3 regions of the Staphylococcus sp. acrmy genome follow, and region 2 is predicted to be linked to each of the others. Evidence: riboswitches for the same ligand, from Rfam matches in the RefSeq annotation. Region 2 holds a riboswitch; each other region holds the start of a gene.

Region 1 (2,338 bases), on a different contig from region 2:
ATGAACAAATTGAATATTATATGGGTATACCTATTGAAAAATCATTTAATTTAATGAGTTCAGTAGATTTAAACGAAAAAGAACTTAAGCAACTCATAAGATTATTTAGAGAAAATTATAAAGAAGTTGAAGAAGCACATTTAAATAGTTATGATGGCATGTTAAATCAACTCGAGACACTTCATAAAAAGGCTAAATTATTCGTGGTTTCTAGTAAAAAAACTGAAGTACTAAAGAGAAATTTAAAGATATTAAAGGTCGATCATTTATTCTTGGAAATCATACGGTCAGATAAAGTAAAAAATTATAAACCATCACCTGATGGTATTCTTTATATTTTAAATAAATATAACTTAAACAAAACTGAAACTATATATATCGGAGATGCTATATTTGATATTCAAATGGCAAAAAATGCAGGAGTCTCTTCATGTGCTGTAACATGGGGAAGTCATAGTGAAGAAAATTTAAAATTAGAAAATCCTGATTTCATTATTAATAGTGTAAAACAAACGAATTTTGAGAGATAAGATAGGTCGGCTAATAAATTGTAAATGTAATTAGATTTTTAATGGTGTTTCTGATTTAATTATTTATTCTCTACGTACTAAGTAATCATTTCCTCCATCTAAATTCCACTCCTAATATAGTGAATTAAATCTTAATTTGTAACTTTTTATCTTAATTGATATACTAAAGCCATAATTGAATATCATCGGATATCAATTAATATTTGCTAGGGGTGCTTTTAAGTGCTGAGAGAGGAATATTTCTCAACCCTTTGGACTTGAACTAGATAATACTAGCGTAGGGAAGCAAATGGATAAAGTAAATTTAAAATAAAATATATTCAATACATATAAAAAGACAGGATACGATTATGGTTGTCTCTATCAACCATCATTTTATTCTGTTTAATAATGTATTTTATTATTAATGATCGCTTTTTTCTAACAAATATATTCCTTTTTTGTGTGCTTAAAATTCTCTTAGCGTCATGATTATAGGAGGATTTTATGAAACAAGAAAACATTGAATTGAAAAAAGGTTTTCCAGCAAGTGAACGTGTATTTAAGCAAGGTGTAGATGAAGATATTCAGGTGCCATTTAGAAAGATTGAGTTATCTGATACACTATTCGACAATGAAAAGCGCCACAATGACCCTTTGTATGTATACGACACAGCAGGCCCTTACCATGAAGATGATTATAAAGTAGACATTTTCAAAGGTATTCCAAAAACCCGTCATCATTGGATAGAGGAGCGAAACGATACTGAGACTTATATTGGACGTCGTATACAATCTATTGATAATGGTTTTAAAAAAGAGGGGCATAAAAATCTTGTTGAACAATCTTTTGACTACCAACCGCGAAAAGCAAGTAAAGCCCATGCCATTACACAAATGTACTATGCTAAAAAAGGCATAATTACTAAAGAAATGAAATATGTGGCATGCCGAGAAGACGTGGACCCAGAATTTGTCCGTGAAGAAATTGCTAGAGGACGCGCCATTATTCCTAACAATGTAAATCACCCTGAATCTGAGCCAATGATTATTGGTAAGAATTTCCAAGTTAAAATTAATGCTAATATTGGTAACTCTATTGTCTCATCATCTATTGAAGTTGAAATAGAAAAGCTTGTATGGGCTATCCATTGGGGCGCAGATACAATCATGGATTTATCGACAGGCAAGAATATTCACTCTACTCGAGAATATTTATTGCGTAATTCTCCAGTGCCAGTGGGTACCGTGCCTATCTATCAAGCTTTGGAAAAGGTTGGTGGTGTAGCAGAGGATCTCACTTGGGAAATTTATCGAGATACGCTTATCGAACAAGCGGAACAAGGCGTTGATTATTTCACAATTCATGCGGGTGTGCGTCTACATCATGTACCACTTACTGTAGACCGCCTCACTGGCATTGTTTCTCGAGGCGGCTCAATTATGGCGCAATGGTGTTTAGCACATCACGAAGAAAGCTTTTTATACGAACATTTTGATGATATTTGTGAGATATTAGCGCAATATGATATTGCTGTCTCATTAGGTGATGGCTTACGACCAGGCTCAATTTATGATGCAAATGATGAAAGTCAAATTGCAGAATTGAAAACACTTGGAGAACTAACTGATATCGCTTGGAAACATGATGTACAAGTAATGATTGAAGGTCCTGGCCATATTCCTATGCATAAAATTAAAGAAAACCAAGAGTTAGCAGATTTCTATTGTAAAGAAGCGCCGTTCTACACACTTGGACCACTGACAACTGATATTGCACCAGCTTATGACCATATTACTTCAGCTATCGGGGGCAGCTAACATTGCAA
Region 2 (2,338 bases):
ACGCCTACCACTTCACGAGGGAGATGATAGTCTTTTAGCAATTGAGATGACCAAGCGCCACCGGCTACAATCACTTTCTTCGCGTAAAGTGAGCCATCAGTTGTTTCTACCTGATAGTACCCATTTAAATGTTCAATGCGTGTTACTTCCGTATTGAAATATCGTTTAATATCACGCTGTTGTAATGACTTGAATAGAGCTTTCGTATAATGATTCGCATTAATTTGACCATCGTGAGGAATATAAATAGCCATCTCACTTGATGTGACATTACCATTCGTTAAGTGAATCAAATCGGTATCTGAAAGTTCTACCACGCTGTCATCTAATGATTTTAAGAAATGGTACTGCTTACACAAACTGTCGACGTCTTCTGGGCGATTCGCAATTTTAATCAAACCAGAAGCTTGATATTGGATATCAATGCCCGTTTCATCTTGTAATGTCTCACACAGTTTTGGGAAAAGGCTACGCGATTCAAGCGCGAGTCTAAATAAATCATTATCTTCAGTAAATTCATTCTGTGCGCCTAACATGCCACCTGCTTTGTATGAGGCATGTTTACCTGGAATATCACGATCTACAATAGCAATGTCCATTTGTGATTGGCTTAAGTTTCTAGCGATAGACATACCAATCACGCCCGAACCAATAATGAGAACGTCACGCATCTTTCAACCACTCCTTTCGTAACTGTTCAATTTGTGTCAAAGATGCGTTCATAAAGAAAGAAATTGCACAAACACCGGCAAAGCCATGAGGTAAGTCGTGAATTGTTTCTTTAGTTATACCGCCAATCGCATAGACAGAAATTGGGAGTTGTAAAACTTGGTGAATCTCTTCTATGGACCGTGGCGTCTGATTAGGTTTAGATGGTGTTTCAAAGATATGACCATAAAACACATAATCAAGATGATGCTCATAAGCTTGTGTCACAGACTGTAGTGAGTGTGTCGACATGCTGATTTCAATTTCTGGATGTCGTGCTTTGTAATCAAACGCTTGAGTGTCCATTTCACGCATGTGTAAGCATGAGAGATTTAATTTTTCTAGCAATGCAATGTCACTATGAATAATCATTTTATCTTTAGGAAATCCTTGTTTGAGCAAGTCCGTTATAAAATGAAATAAGTCTTCATGAGACATTGGTGTCCTGAATAATAGGCCGTCTATACCTTTAGCAATTTCGAGAAAATGGTGTAAATCTTTAGTCGTTAACGCTTTATAAGATGTTATAGCAATGAAAATGAGCATCACTCCTTAAGATATAAAAAAACGCTATCTCCCTCGTAGGGAAATAGCGTTTAACTTAGCTTTATGATATCCTATGCGCCACTTTCCTACGCCAGTACAAACTGGATCAGGTTCCAGGAATTATAAAGTCCGTTCTTTACTCTCAGCCCTAAACAAAGGCACTTCCAGTGGAAAATTAAATTTTATGTGTTAAAAAATAACCGTTCACGTTTTATTTCAAGTTCATTCTACAATTTTTTGGAATAGAATTCAAATCTTAGTTTATAACAAGCGGTGCAAGGCTTTTTCAAGGAAAGGATTGGTTTCATATTTAAACAAACGCAATTTAATAAAAAACTTTAAGAAAACCTATTGTAAACGATTACAAAACCTGATATTATAAATAAAAATAAGCTCAAAAGACTATGAGAATGGGCGTTATGGGATGATATTTTTAGAGAATTGGGAGTCTCGAAGAATATATTAGACAACATTTTAAGAATCAACAAATTTAAGGGAAGTAGGAAAAAGAGGAAATGGTTCAAAGACAAAAAAGAAGTAGTGTTCGCTGGTTTTTCGCATTAGCATTTTTTATTATCGGAGTTATCGCATATATGGATAGATCGAACATCTCATATATCGCGCCACAAATGATGGCTGATTTACATATGAACAAGCAACAATTTGGGTTGCTCGCTTCATTCTTCTCACTAGGTTATGCATTAATGCAAGTGCCTTCAGGTATGTTAGCAGAGAAATTTGGTCCACGTAAGATGATTACAATTGCCTTATTATGGTGGAGTGCCTTCACTATCTTTACGGGTATGATTAAACATCACGGGTTATTATATTTAGTTCGTTTCTTATTCGGTATAGGGGAAGCGCCAATGTATCCATCTAATGCCGTATTTAACTCTACTTGGTTCTCAAAAGATGAAAAAGGTAGAGCATCGAGTATGTTATTAGCAGGTTCATATTTTGGACCAGTATTAGCACCTATTATTACAATTGCGATTGTTAACGCCTTTAACTGGCAAGCAGTCTTTTATATCTTTGGTGGTGTAGGTATTTTAATCGCCATCTTATGGGGCATCATCGCAAAAGA
Region 3 (2,338 bases), on a different contig from region 2:
AGCGAATTCGTCAGCCTTTTCATAACGGATAGAATGGTCGGGTAAAGCAGGCATGCTATGGTTCTGAGCTTCTAAATCGGTCATAGAGGTTACCAGATTCCAACCGACACGACCTCCAGTAATATGGTCGAGACTTAAGAGTTGGCGAGCAACCGTAAATGGATTTGAAAATGTGCTCGAAATGGTGGGTACTAAGCCAACATGTTGTGTTACTTGCGAAATTGCTGTTAAGTTAATCAGTGGATCAAACCAAAAGCTTGGCATAGTAGTAAAGCCAGGATTAAATGATTGGTTATCGGCGAAGAACACGACATCAAATAAGCCTTTCTCTGATAGTTGAGCAAGATGTTGATAATAGGTAACATCTCCAACGCGCTCAATACTCGAATCAGGGTGTTGCCAAGCGGCCTGGTGATGACCACAACCATAAATCAAAATACCTATGTGTAAATGATGATTATCTTTAGGCATAGCTACATAAACACTCCAATTTGAAATCAGTCGTCGTTCATTGGTGGATTAATTCATCGTTAAACCGCCATCAACTGTTATATTTTGACCAGTAATACCACTAGCTGCTTCTGTGCTTAAGTATGCGATTAAGTTAGCTAAGTCTTGAGGTGTCGTTACTTTGCGTAGTGGTGTAGTTTGTGCGATTAAATCAAATACTTCCGGCGTCGTGACTGCACTCGCATCTGTGGTCTTTAATAAGCCACCAGACACGAGATTAGCAGTGATACCGTATTGTCCTAATTCGGCTGCTACATTACGTGTGAAACCAATTAATCCAGCCTTAGCCGTCGTATATTCATGATAAGGTACGACAGGGTTTTGATATAAATTAGTACCAATACTAATGACACTACCAGCACCGCGTTCGATAAATTGAGGTATCACACTTTGCGTGACATTAAACGCAGCTTTCAAAGTGCCGTCAATTTGTTGTTGATAATCTTCCCAAGTAAGATCTTTAAACGCTTTTTGTGCAACCGGATCAAACTTGAAATTAACTAACGCATTATTTACAACGACATCAATTTGGCCAAAGTGGTCTGTCGCTTCTTTAACTAAACGTTCCACGTCTTCACGTTGTGTCACGTCAGCTTGAATAGCAATAGCCTTTTCACCAATCTCAGAAGCAATCCGTTCAGCCGCCTCCTTACTATTGTTGTAATTAATCACGACTTGGAAGCCTTGCTCAGCCAATGTTTTAACAATGGTCGCTCCTAAACCGCGACTACTTCCTGTTACTAATACTGTTCTAGCCATGTATACCGTACCTCCGTACATCTCATTTACAGTAAAAAAATACGCAACCTTCACTAGAGGAAAGTTGCGTAAATAGTAGATGTTATACGTCTATATAAAGAGTTGACAAATTTGTCACATCTCAATATTTATCTAAAATTTATCCCACACTTTCCTACGCTAGTACGATCTAGTTCAGGTTCAAAGGGTTTAGAGCTTTACTCTATCTCAGTTAAAAAACACCCCTAGTGCATATATTTATACTATAGTTACAATTTATAAGTTTTAATTTAATAAGTCAAGGCTATTTAGTTAAGTGTGCCAAAAGTTAAGACGATTTCAATTAATATAATTATATTAACTAATTTGATAATAAAAAGTATTTGCAATTATATAAGATAGAGCTTACGCTTATTCAATGATTTGATATGTTCGTATAGTTTATACTTTTTGAAAATGCAGTTCTTAACTTAATCAAAATAAATAGTAAAACAAGAAAGGAGGGATATGATGGCGTATACCATTGGACTAATACCGTCACCTGGCGTGGCGCATAAACTAGTAGATAAAGCAGTACCTAAAGTTCAAAAGCTCTTACACGAGCGTATCGATGACAATCAACAATGGAACTTTGAAAGCAAAGTAGACTTGTTAATCGGTTCGGCGGAAGATGTGTACGAAAGTATCGATAAAGCTACCGACATGAAAGAACGTTACGGTTGGGATTTTGTCATTAGTATTACTGACTTACCAAGTATCTCTAATAATAAAGTAGTGATTAGTGACTACACTAGTGAGAGTCAAGTGTCTATGCTTTCATTACCGTCACTAGGGTGGATAGATTTAGAACGTAAATTAGTGAATAGCATAGCCACTCTAGTCGAACAACTTTATAGTGACAATACGAAAGAGAGACCGAAAGTACATCCGCTAATTCGTCCAGAGGCTGTCGACCCAAGAGAAGACGAGAGTTCGAAGCGACGTTACATTAATCGTTTTTTAATTTTAGGATGGTTGCAACTCATTTTAGGATTAACCCGCTCTAATGAACCATGGAAGACCATCTTCAACTTTAAAAAGATTATCTCCG

Evidence for each region. A riboswitch is a leader RNA that binds a small molecule or an ion and turns the genes downstream of it on or off. The one in region 2 is predicted to bind thiamine pyrophosphate.
Region 1: another riboswitch for thiamine pyrophosphate. It lies ahead of thiC (phosphomethylpyrimidine synthase ThiC); the one in region 2 lies ahead of FH144_RS10120 (thiamine phosphate synthase).
Region 3: another riboswitch for thiamine pyrophosphate. It lies ahead of FH144_RS00605 (3-oxoacyl-ACP reductase); the one in region 2 lies ahead of FH144_RS10120 (thiamine phosphate synthase).

What each region holds. Positions count from the first base shown of each region.
Region 1 is NZ_JALCVE010000001.1:85,343-87,680, reverse strand. Features, by position in the region: partial or broken gene FH144_RS00420 (HAD family hydrolase) at 1-530, shown strand, start outside; TPP riboswitch at 729-831, shown strand; partial or broken gene thiC (phosphomethylpyrimidine synthase ThiC) at 1,017-2,338, shown strand, end outside.
Region 2 is NZ_JALCVE010000010.1:48,450-50,787, reverse strand. Features, by position in the region: gene thiO (glycine oxidase ThiO) at 1-671, opposite strand, end outside; gene FH144_RS10120 (thiamine phosphate synthase) at 664-1,254, opposite strand; TPP riboswitch at 1,321-1,430, opposite strand; gene FH144_RS10115 (pyruvate MFS transporter) at 1,770-2,338, shown strand, end outside.
Region 3 is NZ_JALCVE010000001.1:129,770-132,107, reverse strand. Features, by position in the region: gene FH144_RS00610 (LLM class flavin-dependent oxidoreductase) at 1-471, opposite strand, end outside; gene FH144_RS00605 (3-oxoacyl-ACP reductase) at 520-1,269, opposite strand; TPP riboswitch at 1,404-1,505, opposite strand; gene FH144_RS00600 (5,10-methylene-tetrahydrofolate dehydrogenase) at 1,759-2,338, shown strand, end outside.